Regions from separate parts of the Mesorhizobium sp. YR577 genome, predicted to be linked through region 4. Evidence: predicted binding sites of a transcription regulator. Region 4 holds the regulator's gene; each other region holds the start of a gene.

Region 1 (7,302 bases), on a different contig from region 4:
GATTTCCGCCGCCGAGGTCGCCCGGCATGGTGCTGACACGACCCAGGCGGAACTCGCCAGCGGCGACCGTGGCCGCGCGGTGGCGGCGATGGCGGATGCGTTTTCGCGGTTCATCACGACGCGGAACGACATTGCCGGCATCATCGGCATAGGCGGCGGTGGCGGCACCTCGATCGTGACCGCCGGCATGCGCGAACTGCCGCTCGGCCTGCCCAAGACCATGGTCTCGACGCTCGCCTCGGGCGACGTCTCGCCTTATGTCGGCGTATCCGACATCATCATGGTGCCGTCGATCACCGACCTTGCGGGGCTGAACCGCATCAGTCGCGTGGTGCTCTCCAATGCCGCGCAGGCGATCGCCGGCATGGCGGCCAAACCGGCCAGGATCGAGGATGGCCGGCCGGCGATCGGGTTGACGATGTTCGGGGTGACTACGCCGTGCGTGACGGCGATTTCGGAGCAGTTGCGCGACCGCTATGACTGCCTCGTCTTCCATGCCACCGGCACCGGCGGGCGGACGATGGAAAAGCTCGCAGACAGCGGGATGCTGGACGGCGTCATCGACATCACCACGACGGAAATCTGCGACCTGCTGTTCGGTGGTGTATTGGCTGCCGGTGAGGACCGGCTGGATGCGATCGCCCGGACCAGACTGCCCTATGTCGGCTCGGCCGGGGCGCTCGACATGGTGAATTTCTGGGCGCCGGAAACGGTGCCGGTGCGCTATCGCGAGCGGCTGTTCTACCAGCACAATTCCAACGTGACGCTGATGCGCACGACCGCAAACGAATGCTGCCAGATCGGCCAATGGATCGGGCGCAAGCTCAGCGCCTGCGAGGGGCCGGTGCATTTCCTCATCCCCGAAAAAGGTGTTTCCGCGCTCGATATCGAGGGCGGCGCTTTCTTCGATCCGGAAGCCGACGCCGCACTCTTCGATGCCATCGAGACGAGCCTGAAGCCGGCACCCAACCGGCGCATCGAGCGCCTGCCGCTGCACATCAACGATCCCGAATTCGCGCAGGCTGCAGTTGCGGCCTTCCTCGCCATCGCAAAACAGTGAGACCAAAATGCCGGCTATCCCCCGCAAGAACATCCTCGAAAAATTCCGCGACATGATCGAGCGCGGCGTGCCGATCGTCGGCGGCGGGGCGGGCACCGGCCTGTCGGCCAAGGCCGAGGAAGCCGGCGGCATCGACCTCATCATCATCTACAATTCGGGCCGCTATCGCATGGCCGGGCGCGGTTCGGCAGCGGGCCTGCTCGCCTATGGCAACGCCAACGAAATCGTTAGGGAAATGGCTGTCGAGGTGCTGCCGGTGGTCAGGCACACGCCGGTTCTGGCGGGTGTCAACGGCACCGACCCGTTCATCCTGATGCCGCGCTTCCTTGCCGAGCTCCGGGATATGGGATTTTCGGGCGTGCAGAACTTTCCGACCATCGGCCTGTTCGACGGCACGATGCGCCAAAGCTTCGAGGAGACCGGCATGGGCTACGGCCTCGAGGTCGACATGATCGCTGAGGCGCATGGGCTCGATCTCCTGACTACGCCCTATGTCTTCAACCCGGACGAAGCGCGCGCCATGACCAAGGCGGGTGCCGACATCGTCGTTGCCCACATGGGCGTGACGACCGGCGGCTCGATCGGCGCGACTTCGGCCAAGACGCTGGACGATTGCGTCAAGGAAATCGACGCGATTGCCGAGGCGGCGCGCTCGACGCGCAAGGACGTCATCGTGCTTTGCCATGGCGGGCCGATCTCGATGCCGGAGGACGCACGCCACATCCTGGAAAACGCCAGCGGCTGCCACGGCTTCTACGGCGCGAGCTCGATGGAGCGGCTGCCGGCTGAAGCCGCGATCCGTGACCAGACGGCGAGCTTCAAGGACCTGACGCTGATGCCGGCCGCGAACCAGAACTGAGGAGGAGTTTTGCCCATGAGCAAGGAACGCAATTTCGTCTATCCGAAGGATGTGAACACCTTCGCCTTCGACTGGGGCCGGCTGGCGCTGACGGTGGCGCCCGAGGTGAATGGTGCGGCGCGATTTTCCGGCGGCGTCGTCGACCTGCAGAAGGGCCAGGGCCATACGCGCCACAACCATCCGGGCGCGGAGGAGATCATCTTCGTGATTTCCGGCAGCGGCGAGCAGATGGTCGAGGACGAGGCCGGCAATCCGGTCGTGCAGAAGGTCGGGCCGGGCTGCACCGTCTATGTGCCGGAAAGCCGGTTCCACTCCACCACCAACACAGGCGACGGGCCGATGCAGCTTTTCGTCGTCTATTCGCCCGCAGGTCCCGAACTGGCGCTGCGCGAACTGCCCGATTTCAGACTGGTCCCACCGGGCGCTGCCTGACGCTTTCAACCCCGCTTTCCCAGCGATTTCATCGATTGAAAGCGGTTATAACTGCCGTCACGACTGTGGAGCGTAACAAAACTGACATCGAACTGACACGGCGCTTTCATGTTGGTCCGGTAGCCAATTCTTCCCATGAGGCTGAAACAGCCGAACGGGAAAGTCGCCATGCTCGAAATCCGAAACGTCTCGCGCCGATTTGGCAAGAAGACCGCCGTTGACGGCGTCGCGCTGGAAATCCAGCAGGGCCAGATGGTTGGCATCATCGGCCGTTCCGGCGCCGGCAAATCGACGCTTCTGCGCATGATCAACCGTCTCATCGATCCCACCCAGGGGTCGATTTTTTTTGAGGGCGAGGAAGTTTCCGCCCATCGCGGTGCGACGCTGCGGCGATGGCAGCGCGACTGCGCCATGATCTTCCAGCAGTTCAACCTCGTGCCGCGCCTCGACGTGCTGACCAATGTCCTGCTCGGCCGGCTGAACCACCGTTCCACCGCACTGAACCTGCTCAGCATATTCTCGAACGAGGAGCGCGCCCAGGCGATCGCAGCGCTTGAGCGCCTTGATATCGCGCCGACCGCGCTTCAGCGCGCCGGCACGCTTTCGGGCGGCCAGCAGCAGCGCGTGGCTATTGCGCGCGCCTTGATGCAGCAGCCGAAACTGATCCTGGCCGACGAGCCGATCGCCTCGCTCGACCCGATGAACGCCAAGGTGGTGATGGATTCGCTGCGCGACATCAACCTCAAGGAAGGCATCACCGTCATCACCAATCTGCACACGCTGGACACGGCGCGGGCCTATTGCAACCGCATCATCGGCATGGCCGGCGGCAAGGTGGTGTTCGACGGCGCGCCTGAAAACCTCACCCGCGAGGCCGTGCGCCTCGTCTATGGCGCCGATGCCAATGGCGAAGAAATCTCCGAGGCCATCACCTCGACCAGCATCCGCCCCGAGCGGTTGCGCAAACTCGAATCCGCCGGATCGCTCCAGCCCGCCTATGCCGGCCACTGAGCGTCCGTGATCGTTTCGCCCGCGTGAAGGGCCGGTTCTGCAAAAGACACATCGATATCAATTGGAATTAACAGGAGACACGTCCATGTTCCCAAGGAAAGCCCTTTTGGGCGCGGTTGCGCTCGCCACTCTGGCCGGCGCCACGGCAGCTCATGCCGATAGCCCGGAAGTCTTCCGCGTCGGCATTCTCGGCGGCGAAAACGAAGCCGACAGCCTGCGCAACTACCAGTGCCTCGCCGACACGCTTCCGGCCGCCATCGGCGTCAAGGAAGTGAAGCTTTTCCCGGCCACCGATTATGACGGCGTCATCCAGGGCCTGCTCGGCGGCACGCTCGACTACGCCGAGCTCGGCGCCTCCGGCTATGCCAAGATCTACCTCGCCAACGCCGACGCGGTCGAGCCGATCCTGACCACCGTCCAGACCGACGGTTCGAAGGGCTATTATTCGATCATGGTCGCCCGCAAGGATTCGGGCATCAAGACGCTGGCCGACATGAAGGGCAAGAAGCTCGGCTTCGCCGACCCGGATTCGACCTCGGGCTACCTGATCCCCGTCACCTCGCTGCCCAAGGATATCGGCAACGTCGCGGTGAAGGACTATTTCGGCGAGACCGGCTTCGGCGGCGGCCATGAAAACCTGGTTCTGGCCGTCAAGGACGGCAAATTCGATGCCGGCACCACCTTCGGCTCGGGCGTCGGTTCGTTCGACGAGGGCTACACCTCGGGCAACCTGCACAAGATGGTTTCCAAGGGCATGATCGACATGAAGGACTTCAACGAAGTCTGGAAGTCGCCGCTGATCCCGAACGGCCCGATCGTCGTGCGCACCGCGATCGACGCCGACATGAAGGCCAAGTTCAAGCAGTTCATGGTCGACCTGCCGAAGACCGACCCGGCCTGCTTCTCCGCCATCCAGGGCGGCGACTTCACCAGCTATACCGAAGTGACGCCGGCCTTCTACCAGCCGATCATCGACGCCCGCAAGGCGCAGATCGGCGGCTAAGAACCCTTCCTATAAGGCGGCCGGGCAATAAAAATGCCCGGCCGTTTTTGCAATCTGATGTGAGTGGAAAGCGGCATGAGCCAGACTGTCCATACCGGCCTTTCCGCCGAGGGCCTTGCCATCGAGCGGCATTGGCGCGAGCTGGCCTCGCGGCGGCGCCTCTATTCGATCCTGATCGTCGGCGCTCTTGCCATCGCACTCAGCAGTTCGCTGTGGTTCGCCAATGAATCCAATGCCGGAAAGTTCTTCGACCGGCTGCCGCATTTCTTCGATTTCGCCGGTGACATGCTGCCCCGCGACGGCTGGGAGGTGTGGCGCGCGATGTTCGACCTGCCCTCGCCCTATTTCGACGGCAGCCTGAAATACGATTATCCCGAAGGCCGCGTCTATCTGTTCGGCTCCGGCCTCTACGTGCCCGAATATTTCTACAAGATGCTGGAAACGCTGAACATCGCAGCCCTTTCCACGCTGATCGGCTTCGTCTTCGGCTTCATGCTCTGCTTCCTCGCCGCCAAGAACCTCGTTGCCAGCCGGATGCTGCGCTTCGTCGTGCGGCGCTACATGGAAGTGCTGCGCGCTTTCCCGGAAATCGTCATCGCCGGCTTCTTCGCCGCCGTGCTGTCGCTTGGCGCGATCCCGGCGATCTTCGCCGTCGGCATCCACACCATCGGCGCGCTGGGCAAGCTGTTCTACGAGGTGGTCGAGAATGCCGACATGAAGGCCGAGGAAGGCCTTCGCGCCGTCGGTGCCAACTGGTTCGAGCGCGTCGGCTTCGCCATCGTGCCGCAGGTGATGCCGAATTTCATGTCCTATGCGCTGCTGCGGCTCGAGATCAATGTGCGCGCCTCGACCATCATCGGCGCGGTCGGCGGCGGCGGCATCGGCGAGGAGCTGCGGCTTTCGATCGGCCGCGGCCATGAGGCCAAGACGCTCGCCATCATCCTCCTGCTGTTCACCACCGTCGTCGCCGTAGACCAGTTCTCGGCCTGGCTGCGCCGCAAGCTGGTCGGTGCGCAATCCTTCGATTTCGGACGCTGACCATGGCAACCATGACCGCCGCACAACTCGCCGAGATCGAAACCCGTCACCCGGACGTGTTCCATCGCTCCGTGCTGAAGCGCTACACGCCGCTGTTCGTGGCGCTGGGGTGCCTGCTCTATGTCGTCTATTGCTGGTGGTTCTTTTCCATCGGCACGGTGATTGCCGGCGGCCAGTGGGAGCGCGCCAATCTCTATGCGCGGCAATGGTATTCCTACGATCTGCGCCCGACGATCCGGTTCACCGGCACCGAGGCCAAGATCACCTATCCGCGCTATTCGCCGCTGGGTAACAATCCGAACCCGGACTGGGTGAACCAGGCCGGCGACAGGGTGACCGTGGATTTCGGCTCAAGCGGCAGCGTCAGCGCAGACAGCAAGCTGGTTACCGTCGACCATCGCGGCGAGACGCTGACCATGGTTCTGGAACCGGACGGCGCCAAGCCGCAAGGCGCGCTGCCCGGCTGGGCGACGTTGCGCGAGGATGAGGTGAAGGTCGATTTCGGCTTTGCCGGCGAGGCGCGCATCTCGCCGGAGCGGGTGTCGATCAGCCGCAGGTTCTTCGGCTGGCCGAACTTCGTGTTCGACCCGAACTCGCCTTTCTGGGGCAAATCGTTCTCCGAGGTGGCGGGGCTCATCACCTCGGGCGAGCGGATCAAGCCGGAAATGTCGAACGCGGCGCTTGCCTTCGACAATATCTGGAACAATTCGCAATGGCAGCATGGCGACGTCTGGACCAAGCTGTTGCAGACCATCGTCATGGCCTTCGTCGGCACGCTGTTCGCCTCCTTCATCGCCTTCCCGCTGGCCTTCATGGCGGCGCGCAACATCACGCCCAACTTCTTCGCCAACCAGCTGACCAAGCGCTTCTTCGACTTCCTGCGCTCGGTCGACATGCTGATCTGGGCGCTGTTTTTCACCCGCGCCTTCGGGCCGGGGCCGCTGGCCGGCATTTCGGCGATCTTCTTCACCGATACGGGTACGCTCGGAAAGGTCTATTCCGAGACGCTGGAGAATGTCGACGACAAGCAGCGCGAGGGCGTGCGTTCGGTGGGGGCTTCGCCGGTCGTCGTGCAGCGCTTCGGCGTGGTGCCGCAGGTGCTGCCGGTGTTCCTCAGCCAGGCGCTGTATTTCTGGGAATCCAACACGCGCTCGGCGACCATCATCGGCGCCGTCGGCGCAGGCGGCATCGGGTTGAAGCTATGGGAGGCGATGCGCACCAATTCGAACTGGGCCAATGTCGCCTATATGGTGCTGCTGATCCTGATCGTGGTTTTCATCTTCGACAATATTTCCAATGCGCTGCGAAGAAGGCTGATGGATGGCGGCGGCGCGGGGCACTGAGGGAGGCTTACTCCAGCCGATAAACCCGCCTTGCCGTGTCGTGCAGCACCGCTTTCTGCACCTTCTCCGGGAAGGACGACAGCGCCGTGCGATGGGCCGTGACGAGATCGGCGTAACTCGTCCATAATTTCTCGATCGGGAAATTGGAGCCGAACAGGCAACGTTCAGGCCCGAACCGGGCGATGGTCTCCGTGGCGACGTCGCGGATGTGGGCGGCGTCGTTGCGGTGGATGAAGGTGCCGAGGCCGGAAAGCTTGCTGACCACGTTTTCCTGATCGGCCAGCCGCTTCATGCCCTCACGCCATGACTTTCGCCCGGCGGGCGACAGGTTCTCGAGCATGCCGGCATGCTGGAGCACGAAGGTGATGTCGGGATTGTCCTTGGCGAGCTTTGCCGCACCCTTCATCTGGGAGGCGAAGACCTGGAGGTCGAAGGACCAGCCGTGTTCGGCCAGCAGCCGGATGTTTTTCCTGAGCCGCGCATCGCTGGCCAGATCGGGATCAGCGGCGAAGCGGTACATCTCGTTTTTGTGCCAGTGCAGCTGCATGCGGATGCC
Region 2 (7,302 bases), on a different contig from region 4:
ATGCCGCCGAGCTTTTCGGCCAGCGCCTCGCCCTTGCCGGACGAGGAGAGAATCGCGACCTGAAAGCCTTCTTCGGCGAGCCTGCGCGCCGCATCCGCACCCATGCCGCTACCGCCTGCGGTGACGATCGCCGTCTTCAGTTCCGACATTTTTGTCTTCCTCTCGTGACCTGGCTGTCCGTGGGCCGGTGAAAATCCACCCCAACAGCCGATGCATTGCCCAAGAGGTATCGGTGACGCCCCGGCAGGGCAAGACGCTGGTCCAACAGATGACGAGCGACGCTGGCCCATGGCCGCGGGCACGCCAGCATCTTGACGCAGCCCCAGCTTTGCCCGAGAGATCGCGAAAAGGGGCTGGATGCCGGGCGACAAGCCTCGGGCGCGACCATGTGCCCATGGAGAACGAATTGTCCCTGTCCGGCTTCGCCCAACTCATCGCCTCGACGGTGATCTTCCTGCTCGCCGCAACCGGCGCCAAATCATGGGCGCTGGCGCCGAGCATTCCCAAGCTGTTGCTGACGCTGGCGCTCTATTCGCTCGGCAATCTCATCATGCTGCGGCTGGTGCGCGAATTCGGCATGGCTTCGGCCTTCAGCCTGTCGGCCGTGATCCAGCTTGTCGCGGTCAATGTAATCGCGCTGGCGTTTTTCGGCGAGAAATTGAGCCTTGTTCAGAGCGGCGGCATCGTGCTGGCGATCGTGGCCGTTGGGCTGATCACGCTTGGGCCGGCAGCGGGCGGGCAGTAAGAATTTTTGAGGCGGGCGCTGCCCCTCATCCGGCCCTTCGGGCCACCTTCTCCCCGTAAACGGGGAGAAGGAAGAAGCTCGGGCAGCCTCAAACCGCGATCTTGCCGCCGCCCTGCTTGGTGATGGCGACGACGGCCGGACGTACCGGCATATCGTCCTTGAAGTCGGGCCAGCGGGTCGACAGGTCCTCGTAGTAGGACGGGCGGCCAAAGCCTTCCCAGTCCTCGCCGCCATCGCCCGGATGCTGGACGGCGACGAACATCGACTGCATGTCGGGCGCCAGCAGCGGGCCGCACATTTCGGCACCCACCGGCACGCGGAAGAACAGTTTCGAGGTCGCCCTCGCCTCGCCTTCGGTGTCGACCGCCCAGATGCCGTCGGTGCGGCCGGTGGCCTTCGGCGAATTGCCGTCGGTGGCGACCCAGAGGCGGCCATCGGCGTCGACGGCGCAGTTGTCCGGCATGCCGAACCAGCCATTAGCCGTCGTCGCGGTCGAGAAGGATGCGCCGACCTCGGCCACCGAAGGATCGCCGCACTTCAGCAGCACTTCCCACTTGCCCTTGGTCGCGGCGAAATCGCCGCCCTCTTCCACCAGTTCGATAAGATGGCCGAAGGCGTTTTCGGCGCGCGGGTTGGCGGCGTCGACCTGATCAGCCTTGCGCTTGGTGTTGTTGGTCAGCATGACATAGACCTTGCCGTTGACGGCATTGGGCTGGATGTCTTCAGGGCGGTCCATCTTGGTCGCGCCGAGCAGGTCGCCGGCGCGGCGGGTCTCGATCAGCACGTCGGCCTGGCTGGCAAAGCCGTTTTCGGCGGTCAGCGGGCCCTGGCCGAACACCACCGGCAGCCATTCGAACGAGCCGTCATCGGCGAATTTGGCGACATAGAGCGTGCCTTCGTCGAGCAGGTCGAGATTGGCGGCGCGATCGTCAGGATTGAACTTGCCGGCGGTAACGAATTTGTAGACGTAGTCGAAGCGCTCGTCGTCGCCGAGATAGAAGACGACCTGGCCGTCCTTGGCGACGATCGATTCGGCGCCCTCATGCTTGAAGCGGCCCATGGCGGTGCGCTTCTTCGGCAGCGAGTTCGGGTCGTTGACGTCGACCTCGACGATCCAGCCAAAACGATTCGCTTCGTTGGGCTCCTTGGACACATCGAAGCGATCGTAGAAATTGGCCCACTGATAGGTGCCTTCGGGAATGCCCATGCGCTTGTAGTTGGCAGCTTCCTTGTGGTCAGCAGGCAGCTCGCCGGCGAAATAGCCGTGGATGTTCTCCTCAGCCATCACATAGGTGCCCCATGGCGTGACGCCGCCGGCGCAGTTGTTGAAGGTGCCGAAGACTTTCGTGCCGGTTGCGTCTGCGCTGGTCTTGACGCGGTCATGGCCGGCGACCGGGCCGGAAAGCTGCATTTCGGTGGTGGAGGTGATGCGGCGGTTGAGCTTGCCGTCACGCACGACCTGCCACTTGCCGCCTTCCTTCTTGATCTCGACGATGGTGCCGCCATGGGCCGCCATTTCGATGTCGACGCGCTTCTGGTCGGCGTCGGCAACCTTGATCTTGCCTTCGGCCACCGTGACGATGCCCGGGAACATCAGGTGCTCGTTGGTATATTCGTGGTTGACGACCAGCAAGCCGTGCTCGGAAGAGCCTTCGAGTGGAATGAAGCCGACATAATCGTTGTTGTAGCCGAACTGTTTTGCCTGGGCCTCAGCCGACTGGTTCTTCGGGTCGAATTCCGGCGCATCGGCAAACAGCGGATCGCCCCAGCGCAGCAGCACGTCGGCGTCATAGCCGGCGGCAACGTGGTGCTTTTCGTCGATACCGGCCTCGATCTCGTCGAAGTTGAAGGCGGAGCCGCTTGCGGCGCGCGCATTGTCGGCGGTGATCAGCGCGAGCGGGCTGACGGTGGCGGCGATGGCCGAAACGGCGAGCGAACCTTTGAGGAAGCCGCGGCGCGAGAAACGCGAGGCGATGATTTCGCCCATGGTCGGGTTTTCCGTCGGGTTGTGGCCGGGGCCGTCATTCTCCTCGAGCTGGCTGGTGCGGAAAACGGCTTCCGGGGGAAAATGATCGTTCATCAGCGTGTCCTCTGGCTTGATCGGTGGCTTGGGGATGAAACCGACGGCTAAAGCGGCTGCGTAACAGGAAGATGACGCTATCGCGCCGTGAGTTCAAATAACAATGCGCACGGCCTCATCTGCTTGACGGACCATCGGAATTCCGAAAACCGGGCATGAAAAAAGTTGCGGCATTTGCGCCGGCCCGCTTGCCCGCCTATTGAAGGCACCGCATCTATTGTGCCGACGAAACAGCCTGGGGTTTTCATGCCGACATTTCTGGCAAATCTGCGCGGCAAGGTGGAGTTCACCGTGCTGCTTGCGGCGATCATCATCGCCGGCGGGCTGTGGGGTTTCGTCGAGCTGATGGAGGTGGCGCGCGACGCAGCCCCTCACGGCTTCGACACGCAGATCCTCCTGGCCTTTCGCACGCCGGGTGACCCAAGCACGCCGATCGGGCCGTTCTGGATGGAGGACGTGATGCGCGACATCACCAGCCTCGGCGGCGGGGCCATCCTCGTGGCCATCGTCACCGTCACGATCATCTACCTCCTGATCACACGCCGCATAGCGACGGCATTGTTCGTCTTCGTTGCCATCACCGGCGGCCAGGCGCTGAATGGTCTGCTGAAGCTTGGCATCGACCGCCCGCGCCCAGAACTGGTGTCGCATCTGGTCAATGTGCACACGCTGAGCTTTCCGAGCAGCCATGCGATGATGTCGGCGGTGACCTTCCTGACGCTGGGCACGCTGCTGGCGCGGCGGATGACCGGGCGCGTGACCAAGATCTACGTGCTGTTCGTTGCCATCCTGCTGACTTTCCTGGTGGGGCTGAGCCGCATCTATCTCGGCGTTCACTGGCCTTCGGACGTGCTGGCCGGATGGTGCGCCGGCTCGGCCTGGGCGATGCTGTGCTGGCTGGTCGGGCGCTGGTTCCTGCGGCAAGGCACTCCGGAAGACGCTGCATCCGGACCCGCCTGATGGATTTACACCTCATATTCATGCTTGAAACATCATGATAACTGTATCATACATTCATATTGCGGACTCAGACGGGAGTTCTGACCAGTGATCACAGCTGCGCAAATGCGCGCCGCACGGGCGCTGGCCGGGATAGACCAGAAGACGCTTGCCGAACGCGCCGGCGTTTCGCTTCCGACTATTCAGCGTATGGAAGCAAGCGACGGTGTGGTGCGGGGCGTGGTCGACACGCTGGTCAAGGTCATTCAGGCGCTCGAGAAATCGGGCGTCGAACTGATCGGGGAAAACCAGCCGAGCGAGGGCAGCGGCAGAGGCGTGCGCCTCAGGCAGCCGGCGCCCGACCGGAACGGTTCCAACGGCTGATCCGCAAAGAGTCGCGACGGCGACCGCCGACATGATGCGAGAGTGACCGGCCTGCCGGCACCGCTGATCCAGCCGACGATCCCGCCGCCTTCATATGCGGAAGGCAGTTCATGGATACGCTTCGTCAATCACGGCATCAGGCATCACGGCAGGCAGAGCCCAGCTTCGCGGAATTGTTCACGCCCAAGCTGATCACGGTTCTTCGCGAAGGCTATCATCTCCCGCAATTCAAGGCAGATGTGATTGCCGGATTGACCGTCGCGATCGTCGCATTGCCGCTGTCGATGGCGATCGCGATTGCCTCGGGTGTCGGGCCGGAACGCGGACTGTTCACGGCAATCGTCGGTGGCTTCATCGTTTCGCTGCTCGGCGGCAGCCGGTTCCAGATCGGCGGACCGGCGGGTGCCTTCATCGTGCTGGTGGCCGCGACCGCCGACCGTCACGGCATAGACGGGCTGATCCTTGCCACGCTGATGTCGGGCGTGTTCCTCATCGCCACGGGCTATCTGCGGCTCGGCACCTACATAAAATTCATTCCGTATCCGGTGACCGTCGGATTCACCGCCGGCATCGCCGTCATTATCTTTTCCAGCCAGTTGCACGATCTGTTCGGCCTGAAGCTTGCCGGCAAGGAGCCCGGCGAACTGGTGCCCCGGCTGATCGCGCTTGGCGAGGCCGCGAACACGACGAATGTCTCAGCACTTGTCGTCGCCGTACTGACGATCGCCATCATTATTGCCCTCAAGCGCTGGCGGCCGTCCTGGCCGGGCTTCCTGGTCGCCATCGCGGTCGCGTCGCTGGCGGCCGTCGCGCTCAACCTGCCGGTTGAGACGATCGGCACGCGCTTCGGCGGCATTCCGCGCATGCTGCCGGAGCCGGCGCTGCCCATGTTCAGCCTCGACAAGGCCTACGCCGTGCTGCCGGATGCGATCGCCTTCGCGCTGCTCGGCGCGATCGAATCGCTGCTTTCGGCCGTTGTCGCCGACGGCATGACCGGGCGCCGGCATCGCTCCAACTGCGAACTGGTGGCGCAGGGTTTCGCCAATATCGGCTCGGCGCTTTTCGGCGGCATCTGCGTGACCGGAACGATCGCGCGCACGGCAACCAATGTCCGGTCCGGCGCGCATGGGCCGGTGTCGGGGCTGCTGCACGCGGTGTTCCTGCTGCTGTTCATGCTCGTGGCGGCACCGCTGGCCGCCTATATCCCGCTTGCCGCCCTTGCCGGGCTGCTGGCTGTCGTCGCCTGGAACATGGTGGAGAAGCCCGCTTTCGCTGCGCTTTTGCGCTCCTCACCCGGCGATGCGCTGGTGCTTCTGGCGACATTCGGCCTGGTGATCTTCCGCGATCTCACCACCGGCATCGTCGTCGGCTTCGCGCTCGGCTCGGTGTTGTTCATCAACCGCATGTCCAAGGCGATCGCGGTGGAAGCGCACGCGCCGCTGGCCGTCGACGATGTCGCCGACGCGACCAATGGCGGCCGCAATGCCTATGATGCGGCTTCTGCCAGCGACCCGGACACGGTGGTCTACCGCATCTCCGGCGCATTCTTCTTCGGCGCGGCCGCGACCGTCGGGACCGTGCTCGACCGCATCGCCGACCAGCGCAAGAGTTTCGTGCTCGACTGCGCAGCAGTGCCGTTCCTCGATTCGACGGCGGCCAATGTCATCGAGGGTGCGGTGCGCAAGGCAAACCGCGCCAGCGTGCGCTTCTTCATCACCGGCGCCAACCAGCAGACCCGGCGCACCCTGATGGCGCATGGCGTGAAGCCGCCGCATGTCCGTTACAAGGCGACGATCGCCAGGGCGCTGGCGCAGATCAGGGCGGAAAGCAGGATGCCCGAGGATGTCGCGCTGCATTGAGCGGAATCACCCGTGCCGAATTCTGTCCTCGGCCAGGCTCGACTTCGAGTTGCCAAAGCCCGCCGAAAGCGACAATCTGGCTACGGCGAGGCGGCTGACGGATGGATACCGGCCGGGATGTAGCTTCAGATGGGATCGACCGCGCGGATTTGCCGGGGCTGCTGGGATCAGATGCATATGCCGATCCCTATCAGGGGTCCGCTGGCGCTTCCGTTCCGCGTCTGCGGCATCACGCAGAGCAAGATGAACCCGAACATCTGCACGATCTGCGAACGCTCGTTCCGCTATGTCAAGAAACAGCGCCAAATCTCGGTCTCCGCCACCATCCTGTTCGCAGATATAAGGGGCTACACCGACCTGTCCGAGCGGATGGACCCTGTCGTGCTGGGTGAAATCGTCAGCGTCTTCCAGGATCAATGCGCCCAAGCCATCTGGGCGCATGACGGCATCGTCAACAAACAGATGGGCGATGGCCTGATGGCGATCTTCAACTTTCCGATCAAGACCGAGCGCCACGCCGAGGCTGCGGTGACGGCGGCCATCGACATACAGCGGCGCTGTACGTCCGCACTTGCCGCGCTGGCATCGCATCGCGGCGAGGCCGACACGGTTGGCGTCGGTGTCGGCGTTCACACCGGTCAGGTCGAGATCGGGGAATTCTCGACGCTGCGCAGCGATTTCACCGCCATCGGCGGTGTCGTCAACCTGACGGCAAGGCTCGAAGCCCAGGCGGCGGCCGGCGAGATTCTTGTCTCCCCCGAGGCCGCGGTGCAGGCCCCCAATCTGCTCGCCGGCACGGCAACGCGGGCGCTGACGCTGAAAGGCATTGCGCTGCCTGTGCTCGCCCATGTTCTGAATGCAGGCAGCTGACAGGCGCGCTGCAAGGGAAGGCTTTCATGGAAAGAACAGCGACCTGCTCCTGCGAAACCCTCCGCATCGTCTGCACGGGCGAGCCGGCGAAGGTGTCGCTATGCCATTGCCTGGCGTGCCAGAAGCGGACCGGCAGCACCTATGGCATCGCTGCTTTCTTTCGCCGTGAAGACGTGCGGATCGAGGGACCGCACAAATCCTATAAGCGTCCATCCGACAGCGGCTTTCCGGTGACGTTTCATTTCTGCCCGGACTGCGGTTCGACCGTCTTCTGGGAACCGGAGCGCCGTCCCGAATTCGTTGCCGTCGGTGTCGGAGCCTTCGCCGATCCGGCCTTTCCGGCACCGACACAGGCGGTGCATTCCGAATCCCGGCATGGCTGGGTCAAGGACATCGACTGACATCCATAGGCGGCGGCGCGGCCT
Region 3 (7,302 bases), 120 kb from region 4:
ACGATGCGCAAGACGCTGGCCCAGGCCCACAAGGCCGAGGTTACCTGCCCGATCTATACAGGCTATCATCTGCGCACGGTGGCCGAGGCGGCACATGAGGCGCTGGAGCGTGGCGTGGGCCTCGACGACATCACGCCGTTCTGGCGGGTGCTCGATGCGAAGACGCCGACGACGAAGCGGCTGACCTTCGGCGCGGGCTTCGTTGCCGAGCAGCGGCAGCGCGAAGGATTGACGGGATAACACCATGCGGCGCGCCGACAGGCTTTTTCAGATCGTTCAGCATTTCCGCGGCGGCCGGCTGGTCACCGCGCAGAAACTTGGCCAGTGGCTCGAAGTGTCGGAGCGCACGATCTATCGCGACATCGCCGACCTCCAGTCGACGGGCGTGCCGATCGATGGCGAGGCCGGCGTCGGCTACATAATGAGGGAGGGGTTCGACCTTCCGCCGCTCATGTTCACAAGAGATGAAATCGTAGCACTCGTCGCCGGCGCGCGCATGGTCAGGGCCTTCGGCGGCGCCACCATGGCGCGGGCCGCCGACGAGGCGCTGGTCAAGATCGGCGCGGTGCTGCCCGACGCCGAAAAGGACCGCATCGCCCGCACTGAAATCCACACGCCGATGTGGGTGGTCAGCGACGCCGACCGCAAGGCGATCGACATTCTCGAGCGCTCCGTCGAAAAGCGCGACGTGCTGACGCTCGACTACCGCGACGAGGCCGGCCGCACCACCGCCCGCGACGTGCGCCCGCTCGGCCTGTGGTTCTGGGGCAAGGTGTGGACGCTGGTCGCCTGGTGCGAAATGCGCGACGATTTCCGCGCCTTCCGCATAGACCGCATCAGCGCCATCACCCCCACCGGCCGCCCCTTCCGCCACGAACGCGGCAAGCAGCTTGCGGACTTTTATCGGCGGGTGGAAAGGAATGAGTATGATGGGAGTGGGGCAAGATCGGCGGGGGCGTGAGGCGACTTCAGTCGCGGTTGTCTTGTAGGAAAAGTTCTAGAGGCGTTTTGCTTTTCCCAGAGCTTCGGAAGCGCGGCTTACAACGTCTTCATGCGCCCCAATTGTGATCGGAAACCCCTTCACGTCCAGAACCTTACTTTTAAGGGTAATAAGCAGTTTTCCATCGTGGTTTTTCAAGTCGAATAACTCTGCCGATGGAATGCCCAATGTTCTCGCTTGCGCATTGAGATCGACATCAGCCTGATGGGCCTTTGATGGTCTTCGTATGGCTGGTGAATAATGCGGTGAACGCGGATCTCCTCCTCACCGTCAACTCCTCCGCGCCAGTCAAACCGGCCTCCCAATAGGCAGACTTTTCAGCGAGAGTTTTTATCTCACTCCATCCGCTCTCTACAGTCGAACAAAAGTCTGCATGAACCTTTTTGAAAAAGTCCATGGCCGTTCCGCGGCCGCCTTTCGCAGCTGTATCATTGGCATCTGGAGAGTTGAGAAAGTATTGGCGAGCTGGTTCCCGTCGGTGAACGCGTCAGCATCTGCCAGTACCAGGGGTTCCTCTCCCCACACGCTCCAACACCGCAAATTTGATCGGTTTGTGATTGTCCCGGTCCCGTCTTCATCACAGTTGAAGCACCATCCAGGCGCATCCTTTGCCTACATCAGGAGGTAAGGACTATGCGTATGGCCTTGCTACTTTCACTGGGGCTGTTGGCCCCGCTGGCGGGCTGCGTGACGGAAGACACCGGCTATTACGGACCGGGTTATGCCGCCTACGCGCCGCTGGGCTATTATGACGGCTATGACGGGTTCGCGTTCGACGGCGGAGGCCGTTGCGGTTGGCGCTGCCATCGCCTGCCACCGCCGCATCATCATGGCTCGGGGTTCCCCGGCCATCCGTTCCAGGCCTTTTCGGCGGGCGGCTTCCACAGCGTCGGCCGCATGCCGATGATGCCGGAGGCGCGCCGTTAGAACAGCGGACCGGAAGGTGCGCGGCGGTCCATGGGATCGCCGCGCCGTTTCCGCAACGCGGCGAATCGGACATGTTGTGCCGACCCTGATGGAAATCGCGGATCGGCATGATCTGAATGAAAAACTGGTTTAGAAACTTGCTCGCGCGTACTCCGGTTGATCCCGAAACCCTGCGTGGGCAACAGAGTGACTGGATCAAGCAAAAGTTCGTGGAGTGGCAGGCGGCGTGGCACGATGCCTTCGACAAGGATGCGGCGCTGCGTGCGGCAGGAGAATTTGAGCGTCCCGATCCGCTTCCGGGTGAGGTTCAGACAGACTACCGGCTGATCTTCGGCATCGCTCGGGCGCAGCCCGAGACGCGACGGGTTTGCTTTGCTCTCTTTCCGAACGGAGCGGAGATGTTGCGGCGCTTCGAGAGTTACCTTGCCGGCCCCTCCACGTCGCTCACAGAAGGAGCGGCCCGCGATCTGGTGGCCGAGATTGCAAGGCATATCGACAAGGCCGATCCCAACGAACAGTTTGATTGGTCAACGATCGAAATTGTGGACACCAACGCTCCCCATGCTCAAGAGGTTCTGGCCCTGACCGAGGCGATATCTATTCTGTTCGAGCGAAATTTGCTGAACCCTGTTCCCGAGAAGGAACTGCCCGCCACTGCCGCTCAACTGTTTCTGACTGAACCGCTCTACAGTTCAGCAGGCAATTGCTATGAGCTGCGCGACTGGGTGACCGCTGCCATGTTCGATGCGCGCCGCGACAAGATCTATGAGCTGACCTACCGGCTTTGGCATGCGGGCTGGCGCCTTCATCTCGCGGAAAATGGCGTCGTTCTGGCTTGTAACCGCACGGATTGACGCCGTAGCTCTCCCGTTGAAAACGATGCTTTGCGTCTGATGCTGGCTGTGTTGCAAACCGGATTTTGCGACCATGGGTTTGGCCTGCCCGGTGTCCAAGTCAGGCCAATAAAAAAGCCCGCTCGAAGCGGGCTTTTTAAGAATCAGGGACGGTCGTCTTCGTCCTCGTCGGGGGTCTTCGACTTCAGCGCCGAGAGCTTGGCGAAGACGGCGTTGGCGTCGAGTTCCTTGTCCTCGTCGGCCACGGCTTCGATCTTCGGCTCCAGCCTTTCGGTCATGGAGGCCGGCAGCAGCGTGTCGCCGGACGGTGCGGCAGCCGGGCGTCCGCTCGAGGCGCGCTGCACTTCGATGTCGAGGTCGATCTGCGAGCACAGGCCCAGCGTCACCGGGTCCATCGGCTGCAGGCTGGCGGAGTTCCAGTGCTTGCGCTCGCGGATCTGCTCGATGGTCGCCTTGGTGGTGCCGACGAGGCGCGAAATCTGCGCATCCTTCAGCTCGGGATGGTTGCGCACCAGCCACAGAATGGCGTTGGGGCGGTCCTGGCGCTTGGACAGCGGCGTGTAGCGCGGACCTTTGCGCTTGCTCTCGGGCACCCGCACCTTCGGCTCGGAAAGCTTCAGGCGATGGTTGCCGTCCTTCTCGCCGCGGGCGATTTCCTCGCGGGTGAGCTGGCCGGTCATGATCGGGTCCATGCCCTTGATGCCCTGCGCGGACTCGCCGTCGGCGATCGCCTTCACTTCCAGCGGATGCAGGCCGCAGAACTGGGCGATCTGCTCGAAGGAAAGCGCGGTATTGTCGACCAGCCAGACTGCGGTCGCCTTGGGCATCAGAAGCGTGTTGGCCATCAGATAATATCCTCTCGTTCGCCCGCGTCCCTTGTGCGCGGGCGGTGGTTCAGACCACCGGAATTGGGAAATTCGAGGCGTATATAACCTTGTTCGCGGCCGGGAGCAAGAAAACTTCGCATCGGGCCGCGATGACGGTTCGTTGTCATCGAACTGTCACCTGTCCGTCATCGCAGTGAAATATCGATCGCCCAAAGCAGCATGGAACTCAGCAACCAGGAGAGGTTCATGATGCCCCGTCACTCCCGTCTTTTGATACTCACGGCGGCCCTTGCCGCGTCGGTCGCGCTGCCGGCCCATGCCGACAGTTTCTTCAACCGCGTCGCTTCCTTCCCGGTCGCCTCGAACCTGCCTTCCGACATCGACCAGAAGACGCCGACCTCGTCGGAAATCATCAAGGCGAGTGAAGACGGCAAGACGCTGGTCTATTCCGACAGCCCGCTGGGTGCGGTCGGCTTCATCGACATTTCCGACGCCAAGGCGCCGAAGGCCGGCGGCATCGTCAAGATCGAGGGGGAGCCGACCTCCGTCGTCTTCGCCGGCACGAAAGTGCTGGCCGGCGTCAACACCTCCGAGAGCAAGGCCAAGCCTTCGGGCAACCTCACCGTCATCGACGCCGCCACCAGGAAGATCGAAGCCACCTGCGATCTCGGCGGCCAGCCCGATTCCGTCGCCGTCAGCAAGGATGGCAAGTTCGCGGCCATCGCCATCGAGAACGAGCGCGACGAGGACCTGAACGACGGCGAGCTGCCGCAGCTTCCCGCAGGCTTCCTCAAGATCGTCTCGCTGAAGGACGGCGCTCCCGACTGCGCCACCATCAAGACCGTCGACATGACCGGCCTGTCGGAAATCGCCCCGGAAGACCCGGAGCCGGAATTCGTCGACTTCAACGACGCCAATGAAATCGCCGTCACGTTGCAGGAAAACAACCACATCGCCATCGTCGACGCCGAAACCGGCAAGGTCACGGCGCATTTCTCCGCCGGCTCGGTCGACCTCGAAGGCGTCGACACCAAGAACGACGGCGCGCTGAACTTCACCGGCAGCATGAAGGGCGTGGCTCGCGAACCCGACGCGATCAAATGGCTCGACAACGACCGTTTCGTCATCGCCAATGAAGGCGACTACAAGGGCGGTTCGCGCTCCTTCACCATCTTCGACAAGACCGGCAAGGTGCTCTACGAATCCGGCCCGTCGCTCGAAATGAAGATCGCCGCTGCCGGCCACTATCCGGAAAAGCGCAACAAGAAGGGCGTCGAGCTGGAAGGCGCTGAAGTCGCCAAGTTCGGCGACACGCAGTACATCTTCATCGCCAGCGAACGCGCCTCGATGATTGCCGTCTACAAGGACACCGGCGCCGAACCGGAATTCGTCCAGCTGCTGCCCTCGGGCATCGGCCCGGAAGGTCTGGTCGCCATCCCCTCGCGCAACCTGCTCGTCACCGCCAACGAGACCGACCTGGTCGAAGACGGCGGCGTGCGCTCGCATGTCATGGTCTATGAGATGGGCGAAGGCCCGGCCGCCTATCCGATGATCGTCTCCAACACTGCCGAAGACGGCAAGCCGATCGGCTGGGGAGCGCTTTCGGGTCTGGCTGCCGATCCCAAGGAAGCCGGCAAGCTCTTTGCCGTGTCGGACTCGGTCTACCGCTCGCAGCCGTCGATCTTCACCATCGACGCCACCAAGACGCCTGCCGTCATCACCGGCAAGCTGGTCGTCACCCGCGACGGTGTGCCGGCCCAGAAGCTCGACATCGAAGGCATCGCGTCGGATGGCGACGACGGTTTCTGGCTGGCCTCCGAAGGCGATGCCGCCAAGCTGACGGCGAATGCCATCTACAAGGTCAATGCCAAGGGCGAGATCAAGCAGGAGATCCCGCTTCCTGCCGAACTTATCGGCAAGGACGGCCGCTTCGGCTATGAGGGCATCACCACCATCGGCGAAGGCGACGACCTGACGCTGGTCATGGCCGTGCAGCGCGAATGGGCCGACGACCCGAAGGGCCAGGTCAAGCTGCTCGCCTATAAGCCGAAGGCCAAGGAGTGGTCGGGCGTGCGCTATCCGCTCGAAAAGACCGAGAAGGGCTGGGTCGGTCTGTCGGAAATCACCGCCCATGACGGCAAGCTCTACATCATCGAGCGCGACAATCTCATCGGCACCGAGGCCAAGCTGAAGAGCATCCAGTCCGTCTCGCTCGACGCCTTCAAGCCGGCCAAGCTCGACGGTGAGCTGCCGCTGGTCGAAAAAACGCTGGTGCGCGACCTCGTGCCGGACCTGAAGGCCGCCACCAATGGCTATGTCGTCGACAAGGTCGAAGGCTTCACCATCGACGCCAATGGCGACGCCTATGTCGTCACCGACAATGACGGCGTCGACGATTCTTCGGGCGAAACCCTGTTCCTCCGCCTCGGCAACATCGCTGCCATCAACTGATCGCGCGGAAATTTAGCCGGTAAACGAAACGGCCGTGGCGAAAGCTGCGGCCGTTTTGTTTTATATTGGCTCAAAACGACAAAACCCGCCGGACAAGGTCCAGCGGGCTCGGAACCGGCGGGATGAACTATCCCAAACTAGCCGGCTCTGCTTTCAATCGACTTTAGATCGAGGTGCGGGCGATGCTTGCGATGTTGCCGCGGTTGATGCCCAGGTCGCCAAGCTGGCGATCGGTAAGACGGTTCAGTTCGCGGACGGTTTCGCTGTAGCGGCGCCAGTTACGGAAAGTGCGGATCGGGTTCATGGTAGCCTCCATTGTTTCGGTAACCTATAGATGGGAATGCCCTGATCCGACTTGAACAGACGCTTTTGCATGGCGGGAATGCATTTATTGCATTGCAACATAAATCTCTGGTAACAGGTCCCGACCCTAAACTCGGTTGCGGCCATTTTTATTTGCCTTGCACCAAAGAAAGGCCGGATTAACCATTAATCGTCACAAAGAACAGTGGTTTGGACGCTGACCGCGTCTTGAGTTTGGGTGGGTGGACGTGGCGAATAGTCTTTTGCTGCTGACTGAGGCAGTGCTTTATTTCGGTGTCATGGCCTGCCTGTTTCGCCTGCGCGCCCGCGTCGGCCTCGGTCTGTTCGTCTGCGCGCTCGGCGTCATGCATTTCCTCGAGACCTATCTCGCCAGCGTCTTTTACATCGAATTGCCCTTCGGCATGGTTTCGCCCGGCTCCACGGTGATGTTTTCCGGCAAGCTGGTGATGATCCTGCTTCTCTACATGAAGGAAGACGCCGCCACCGTCAGGCAGCCGATCTACGGCCTTCTCGTCGGCAATTTCCTGATGGTCGGCCTCGGCCTCATCCTGCGCCAGCATCAGGTGGTCGATCTCCCCAACGGGCAATCGCCCGACATCGGTTTCCTCGACGAGATGGGCTGGCTGATGGTCTGGGGCACGACGCTGCTCTATATCGACGCCATCGCCATCATCCTTCTCTACGAGCGGCTTGGGCGCAGCCTCGGCCAGCATCTGTTCGCGCGCATCGCCGCCAGCGTCTGCCTCGTGCTCACCTTCGACCAGATCGGCTTCTATTCCGTGCTGCACATCGTCACCGCCGCGCCGCCCTCGGTGCTGCTTGGCGGCTGGATCGCCAAGATGTGCGCCGGCCTCGTCTTCAGCGCCATGACGGTCGGCTATCTGCGCTGGTTCGAGCGGCCCAGCCTGCGGCCGCAGCG
Region 4 (7,302 bases):
ATCCAAGATGCAGATGGTGTTCCAGCACATCCTGCCGCTGGCAGCCCCCGGCATCCTGACCGGCACCATCATCGGCCTGGCGCGTGCGCTGGGCGAGACGGCGCCGCTGCTCTTGATCGGCATGGTCGCCTTCGTCGCCAATTATCCGACGACGCCTTTCGAGCCGGCGACGGCCTTGCCGGTGCAGATCTACATGTGGGCCAACGAGGCCGAGCGCGCTTTCGTCGAGCGCATGTCGGGCGCCATCATCATCCTGCTCATCTTCCTGATGGCGATGAACATCACCGCGATCGTGCTGCGCCGCCGCTTCGAACGGCGCTGGTAGAAAAGGACCATGTTATGAACATCATGACCGAGAAAGCACTCGAAAGCGCAGTGAGCGATAAAATGAGCGGCACACCCAACGAAATCATCAAGATGCGCGGCAACAAGGTCGGCGTGTTCTACGGCGAAAAGCAGGCGCTGTTCGATGTCGACCTCGACGTGCGCGAGAACCAGGTGACGGCGCTGATCGGCCCTTCGGGCTGCGGCAAGTCGACCTTCCTGCGCTGCCTCAACCGCATGAACGACACCATCGACAGCGCGCGGGTGACCGGCAAGATCACGCTCGACAATGAAGACATCTACGACAAGAACATCGACGTGGTCGAACTGCGCGCCCGCGTCGGCATGGTCTTCCAGAAGCCGAACCCGTTCCCGAAGTCGATCTACGAGAACGTCGCCTACGGACCGCGCATCCACGGCCTGGCCAAGAAGAAGTCGGAACTCGACCATGTCGTCGAGACCAGCCTGAAGAAGGCCGGCCTGTTCAATGAGGTCAAGGACCGCCTGCTCGAGCCGGGCACCGGCCTTTCCGGCGGCCAGCAGCAGCGCCTGTGCATCGCGCGCGCCATCGCGGTGTCGCCCGAAGTGATCCTGATGGACGAGCCGTGCTCGGCGCTCGATCCGATCGCGACTGCAAGGGTCGAGGAACTGATCGACGAACTGCGCCAGAACTACACGATCGTCATCGTCACCCACTCGATGCAGCAGGCGGCGCGCGTTTCGCAGCGCACGGCGATGTTCCATCTCGGCTATCTCGTCGAAGAAGGTGCGACCGACAAGATGTTCACCAACCCCGACGACAAGCGAACCCAGGACTACATCACCGGCCGCTTCGGCTGACGCGAACACGACGCGGATTGCAAGGACAGCATCATGGGCGAACATACCGTCACCTCTTTCGATGAAGATCTGGGACATATCGACCGTCTCATCCGGGATATGGGCGACCTGGCCGGCTCGATGGTCAGCGCTTCGATCCAGGCGCTGGTCCAGTCGGACAATGCGCTCGGCCAGCGCGTCGTTTCGGACGACGCCATCATGGACGCGCGCCAGCGCGAGCTCGACGAGCGCGCGATCACGCTGATCGCCAAGCGCCAGCCGATGGCGCAGGACCTGCGTGCCGTGGTCGGCGCCATCCGCATGGCCGGCGATCTGGAACGGATCGGCGACCTTGCCAAGAACATCGCCAAGCGCGTCAGCGCTGTCGGCCAGAGCGCCACGCCGCGCGACCTTGCCCATTCGATCGAGGCGATGTCGGGCATGGTGCTGGATCAGGTTCGGGAGGTGGTCGACCACTATGTGTCGCGCCGGCCTGAAGAGTTGCAGGCGTTGCGCGCCGCCGATGAGAAGATCGACGTCAAATACACCGCCGTGTTCCGCGAGCTCCTGACCTACATGATGGAAGACCCGCGCAACATAACCGCTTGCACACATCTCCTGTTCTGCGCCAAGAATCTGGAGCGTATCGGCGACCATGTCACCAACATTGCCGAAAACGCCTATTATGTGATGACCGGCAAGCAGCTTCCGCTCAATCGGCCGAAGCAGGATGAAACTTCGATGACTGCACCGGCCGCCTGAGGCGTGCTGGCCACGAAGCTCTAAAAGGGTAAGCTTGTTCCACCGGCGGTGCGAAACCCGCCGGACACCATGCGAAAGGCGAGGGGGCTCGAACCGGATCGCGTTAACAGGACGGCAAATTGATGATCGCACCCAAAGTCATGGTGGTCGAAGACGAAGAGCCGCTGGGCGTGCTGCTTCGCTACAATCTCGAATCGGAAGGCTATCAGGTCGAGATCGTGCCGCGCGGCGACGAAGCCGAGATCCGGCTTCAGGAAAACGTACCCGATCTTCTGGTGCTGGACTGGATGCTGCCGGCGGTTTCCGGCATCGAGCTTTGCCGACGGCTGAGAATGCGCCCCGAAACCGAGCGCCTGCCGATCATCATGCTGACGGCGCGTGGCGAGGAAAGCGACCGCGTGCGCGGGCTTTCCACCGGGGCTGACGACTATCTGGTCAAGCCGTTCTCGACGCCGGAATTCATGGCGCGGGTGCGCGCACTGCTGCGCCGCGCCAAGCCGGAAGTGCTGTCCAGCGTGCTCAAGGTCGGCGATATCGTGCTCGACCGCGAAGCCCACCGCGTCTATCGCAAGAAGAGCGAGATCAAGCTTGGGCCGACGGAATTCCGCCTGCTCGAATTCATGATGCGCCATCCCGGCCGAGTCTTCTCGCGCAGCCAACTCCTCGACAATGTCTGGGGCGAGACGATCTATATCGACGAGCGCACGGTGGACGTGCATGTCGGCCGGCTGCGCAAGGCCGTCAACACGGGCCGCATGCCCGATGTCATCCGCACCATTCGCGGCTCGGGCTACGCCATCCGCGAGGACTGAGCCGTTGCCTGGCGCTTCTCAGGCAACCTTGTGGCCGACTGTTGCCGGGCTTGCGCCCGGCGCAAAAATCTCCTGATCGACAAAGGTCAGCGCCTGCATGGTGCTGCCCTCGCGGATGAGCGGAAGCTCGTTCGGCTCTGTATCGAAGGAAATCGCCTTGTTGTGCTGGCCGCCGGCGGTCTTGTCGATCGCTTCGCGCAGCGCCGGCTCGATCAGATCGAAAGCGGTCGCGCCGATGCCGACGACAGCCACCGGAGCGGGATCGATCAGCGCGAACAGGCTTCCCAGGCCGAAGCCGATCGCTTCGCCGGCCTTGCGGAACGCTTCGCGCTCGGGGCCGGGCCCTGCACGCGCCACATCTGCCAGCATGCGCATGTCGCCATCGCTGATGTCGGCGAGCGGTGCGTCGTCTTCGCTTGCCTGTTTTGCCTTGCGCCATATTGCGTAGTTGCCGGCATAGGCTTCGACGCAGCCGCGGCGGCCGCAGCGGCAGAGCGCGCCATCGGGCCGGTGGATCATATGGCCGAACTCGCCGCCGGAGGATTGCGTGCCGGTGAAGAGTTCGCCCTTCAGCACCATGCCCATGCCGATGCCGTGCGAAAGCAGCACGGCGATGAAGTCGTTGTGGTAGCGCTCGGGCTTGCGCCATCTCAGCGCCACCGCGATCATGTTGCAGTCGTTCTCGACGGTCACGGGAATGCCGGTTGCTTCCTCGATGATGTCGGCGAACGCAATGTGGGTATGCGCCGTAATCGGCGTCCACAGCATGGCTCGGGAGGTGGAATCGGTGATGCCCTGTACTGCCATGCCGATGCGCATCACGCGCCGGCCGGCCGATCTACGCAGCGCGATCTGCCGGCGCACCATGGCCACGCATTCGCCGATCAAGCCGTCGCGGGACATGGTCAGCGTTTCAAGCTTGCGCTCTTCCTCGGACACGACCTTGCCGGAATAGTCGACGATCGCGACCGAAAGGAAGTTCAGGGAAAGGACGACGGTGACGATTTCGGCGGCATCGGGGTTCAGTTCCAGCGCCACCTGTGGCCGCCCGCGCTTTTGTGACGACGCCTCGGGTCCCTTGGCCTCCAGCAGGATGCCCTCGGCGATGAGGTCCGACGAGATTGCAGAAATGGTCGAGTGGCTGAGGCCGGTCGAGCCGGCGATTTCGGTGCGCGACGGCTGTTGCGCCTGGCGCACGGCGGCAATGACCATGGCGCGGTTGCGCTTGCGCAGATCGTCGTGACGGATCGCGACCGACATGTTTTCGTATTCCTCCCGGGAGCCTGTTCATTCCGCCGAAGCGGAACGGCTCCTGCCTTGTTGTTGGACCGCGATCCCTCCTCGGACGAGGGTTCCTGGCCTTTGCAACCGTTGCGAACCATCCCTTCACCGGACAGGCCCGTCAACAGCGGCACAAGGATATTGACAGAACTCTGCGCATGCGTCATTCTTTTTTTCGAGGCTCGAAAAAAAGAGCTTCTGGGTGGGCCCGAGGGCCAAAGTATCGTTGCGCTGTCATGGCGCCAGGGAGGAAATCATGAAGAAGTTTGCAACCGCCATGCTGGCGGGTGTTGCGCTGTCCATGTCGCTGGGCGCTGTTGCGCATGCGAAGGACAAGATCGTCGGCGTGTCGTGGTCGAATTTCCAGGAAGAGCGCTGGAAGACCGACGAAGCCGCGATCAAGGCTGCTCTCGAAGCATCCGGCGACAAGTACATTTCCGCTGATGCGCAGTCGTCGGCTGCCAAGCAGCTCACCGACGTCGAAAGCCTGATCAGCCAGGGCGCCAACGCGCTCATCATCCTGGCACAGGATTCGAGCGCCATCGGACCGGCCGTCGAAAAGGCCGTTGCCGAAGGCATTCCGGTTGTCGGCTATGACCGCCTGATCGAAAACAAGGACGCCTTCTACCTGACCTTCGACAACAAGGAAGTCGGGCGCATGCAGGCCAAGGGCGTGTTCGACGTCAAGCCGGAAGGCAACTATGTCTTCATCAAGGGCTCGGGTTCCGATCCGAACGCGGACTTCCTGTTCGCTGGCGCCATGGAAGTGCTCAAGGACGCGATCGACAGCGGCAAGATCAAGAATGTCGGCGAGGCCTATACCGATGGCTGGCTGCCCGCCAACGCGCAGAAGAACATGGAGCAGTTCCTGACCGCCAACGACAACAAGGTCGATGCAGTCGTTGCCGCCAATGACGGCACTGCCGGCGGCGCGATTGCCGCGCTCGACGCGCAGGGCCTGGCCGGTTCGGTTCCGGTTTCGGGACAGGATGCCGACCATGCAGCGCTCAACCGCATCGCGCTCGGCACGCAGACCGTTTCGGTGTGGAAGGACTCGCGCGAACTCGGCAAGACGGCAGCCGAGATCGCCTCGCAGCTTGCTGACGGAACCGCGATGGACAAGATCGCGAACGCCGTGAAGTTCGACGGCGGCCCGAACAAGGTCGAGATGACCTCGGTGTTCCTGAAGCCGGTTCCGGTCACCAAGGACAATCTGAACGTCGTCATCGACGCCGGCTGGGTTTCCAAGGACGTCGTCTGCCAGGGCGTGAAGGCAGGTTCGGTTCCGGCCTGCAACTAAGCCATTCGGCTTGAATAGCGACGCCGCGGTTTGATCAGAGCCGCGGCGTTTTCTTAAGGGCTTTTGCAAGAAGGCCCGATGTTTTGAAACGACGCGTGACCCCCTTTGGGAAATCGTTCCGGTTTTCAGGGGCATGCGCTAGGATGAAGTCCGGCTATCGGCGAAAGACCGTAACGGCCGGCGGGAGGAAGTCATGACCGACGTGACAACGAGCGAATCTGCGGATCGGGCTCGAGCATCCGAACTCGGCGCTGTCGCCCGGTTTCTCAAGGCCACAGAACTCGATACCCGCATGCTCGGCATGGTCGGCGCGCTCCTGGTTATCTGGATCGGCTTCCATATCCTGTCGAATGGGCTGTTTCTGACGCCCCGCAACCTGTGGAACCTCTCGGTTCAATCATCATCGGTAGCGGTCATGGCCACCGGCATGGTGCTGGTCATCGTCACGCGCAACATCGACCTTTCCGTCGGCTCGCTCCTCGGCTTCGTCGGCATGATCATGGGTGTCACCCAGGCGGTGTTCCTGCCGCGGGTGATGGGCTTTCCGCTCGGCGATCCGTCCATTTGGGTCATTGCGCTGGCTGCCGGCCTCGTCGTCGGCGTGGTGATCGGCGCATTCCAGGGCTTTCTCATCGCCTATCTCGGCATTCCGGCCTTCATCGTCACGCTCGGCGGCCTGCTCGTCTGGCGCGGTGCGGCGTGGTGGGTCACCAGCGGCCAGACGGTCGCGCCCATGGATGCAACGTTCCGCCTGATGGGCGGCGGGCCTGAGGGCGCAATCGGCGCGACGTGGAGCTGGGTCATCGGCTTGGTCGCGTGTGCTGCCGTCATCCTGATGCTGCTTTCGGGCCGTCGCCAGCGCAAGCGCTTCAAGTTCCCGCTGCGGCCGGTCTGGGCCGAAACGTTCCTTGGCGCTGTTACCTGCGCCGTCATTCTCGGCGCCGTCTGGGTCGCCAATTCCTATCCATGGCCGGCAGGCACGGTGAAGAAATATGCCGAGGCCAACAACATAACCATTCCCGAGGGCGGGCTGTTCATCGCCCATGGTATCGCCATTCCGGTGCTGATGGCGATCGCTGCCGGCATCATCATGACCTTCGTCACAACGCGCACCCGCTTCGGCCGCTACGTCTTCGCCATCGGCGGTAACCCGGAAGCGGCTGAACTCGCCGGCATCAACACGCGCTGGGTGACCATGAAGATCTTCATGGTCATGGGCTTCCTCGCCGCCATCAGCGCCGCGATCTCGACCGCGCGCCTGAACGCGGCGACCAACGCCCAGGGCACGCTCGACGAGCTTCTGGTGATCGCGGCAGCCGTTATCGGCGGTACGTCGCTGGCCGGCGGTGTCGGCACGGTCGCCGGCGCCATGCTGGGTGCTGCGCTGATGCAGTCGCTGCAATCGGGCATGGTGCTGCTTGGCGTCGACACGCCGCTGCAGAATATCGTCGTCGGTTTCGTGCTGGTCGTGGCCGTGTGGCTCGACACGCTCTACCGCCGGCGCGTGCAGTAATCGGTAATCCGGGAGGCAATCATATGGATCAGACAAGCACCCCGCTCGTCGACATGAAGAACATCTCGATCGCCTTCGGCGGCATTCGCGCCGTGGACGATGCGTCGGTCGATCTCCATGCCGGCGAAGTCGTCGCCCTGCTCGGCCACAACGGCGCCGGCAAATCGACGCTCATCAAGATACTGTCGGGCGCCTACAAGCGCGACGGCGGCGCGATCTTCGTCAATGGCGAGGAAGTCTCGATCGGCAACCCGCGCGATGCCAAGAAATACGGCATCGAGACGATCTACCAGACCCTGGCATTGGCCGACAATGTCGATGCCGCCGCCAACCTGTTCCTGGGCCGCGAGCTCAGGACGGCCTGGGGCACGCTCGATGACGTCGCCATGGAAGCCGAGGCGCGCAAGGTGATGGGACGGCTCAATCCGCGCTTCCAGCGCTTCAAGGAGCCGGTGAGCAAGCTTTCGGGCGGCCAGCGCCAGTCGGTGGCG

What was found. The regulator PhoB, encoded in region 4, activates phosphate uptake and scavenging genes when phosphate is short. The targets are predictions, from matches to a motif close to TGTCATNNANCTGTCAT.
Region 1: the regulator PhoB is predicted to act here: its motif matches at 2,434-2,450, upstream of phnC (phosphonate ABC transporter ATP-binding protein).
Region 2: the regulator PhoB is predicted to act here: its motif matches at 2,886-2,902, upstream of BM413_RS05620 (PhoX family protein).
Region 3: the regulator PhoB is predicted to act here: its motif matches at 3,770-3,786, upstream of BM413_RS01365 (esterase-like activity of phytase family protein).

What each region holds. Positions count from the first base shown of each region.
Region 1 covers NZ_FPBI01000014.1:112,840-120,141, reverse strand. Annotated here, with positions in the region: gene BM413_RS20670 (Tm-1-like ATP-binding domain-containing protein) at 1-1,060, shown strand, start outside; gene BM413_RS20665 (phosphoenolpyruvate hydrolase family protein) at 1,068-1,919, shown strand; gene BM413_RS20660 (cupin domain-containing protein) at 1,935-2,351, shown strand; gene phnC (phosphonate ABC transporter ATP-binding protein) at 2,520-3,362, shown strand; gene phnD (phosphonate ABC transporter substrate-binding protein) at 3,448-4,365, shown strand; gene phnE (phosphonate ABC transporter, permease protein PhnE) at 4,441-5,403, shown strand; gene phnE (phosphonate ABC transporter, permease protein PhnE) at 5,406-6,746, shown strand; gene BM413_RS20635 (amidohydrolase family protein) at 6,754-7,302, opposite strand, start outside.
Region 2 covers NZ_FPBI01000003.1:79,628-86,929, forward strand. Annotated here, with positions in the region: gene BM413_RS05610 (SDR family oxidoreductase) at 1-149, opposite strand, end outside; gene BM413_RS05615 (hypothetical protein) at 407-745, shown strand; gene BM413_RS05620 (PhoX family protein) at 834-2,825, opposite strand; gene BM413_RS05625 (phosphatase PAP2 family protein) at 3,072-3,785, shown strand; gene BM413_RS05630 (helix-turn-helix domain-containing protein) at 3,873-4,148, shown strand; gene BM413_RS05635 (SulP family inorganic anion transporter) at 4,259-6,007, shown strand; gene BM413_RS05640 (adenylate/guanylate cyclase domain-containing protein) at 6,137-6,877, shown strand; gene BM413_RS05645 (GFA family protein) at 6,904-7,278, shown strand.
Region 3 covers NZ_FPBI01000001.1:276,088-283,389, forward strand. Annotated here, with positions in the region: gene BM413_RS01335 (hypothetical protein) at 1-240, shown strand, start outside; gene BM413_RS01340 (helix-turn-helix transcriptional regulator) at 245-961, shown strand; gene BM413_RS01350 (hypothetical protein) at 1,634-1,927, shown strand; gene BM413_RS01355 (hypothetical protein) at 2,044-2,781, shown strand; gene BM413_RS01360 (DUF1013 domain-containing protein) at 2,925-3,626, opposite strand; gene BM413_RS01365 (esterase-like activity of phytase family protein) at 3,858-6,059, shown strand; gene BM413_RS01370 (DUF1127 domain-containing protein) at 6,223-6,363, opposite strand; gene BM413_RS01375 (GGDEF domain-containing protein) at 6,611-7,302, shown strand, end outside.
Region 4 covers NZ_FPBI01000001.1:392,765-400,066, forward strand. Annotated here, with positions in the region: gene pstA (phosphate ABC transporter permease PstA) at 1-325, shown strand, start outside; gene pstB (phosphate ABC transporter ATP-binding protein PstB) at 340-1,164, shown strand; gene phoU (phosphate signaling complex protein PhoU) at 1,198-1,905, shown strand; gene phoB (phosphate regulon transcriptional regulator PhoB) at 2,028-2,717, shown strand; gene BM413_RS02020 (ROK family protein) at 2,736-3,977, opposite strand; gene xylF (D-xylose ABC transporter substrate-binding protein) at 4,255-5,298, shown strand; gene BM413_RS02030 (sugar ABC transporter permease) at 5,492-6,811, shown strand; gene BM413_RS02035 (ATP-binding cassette domain-containing protein) at 6,835-7,302, shown strand, end outside.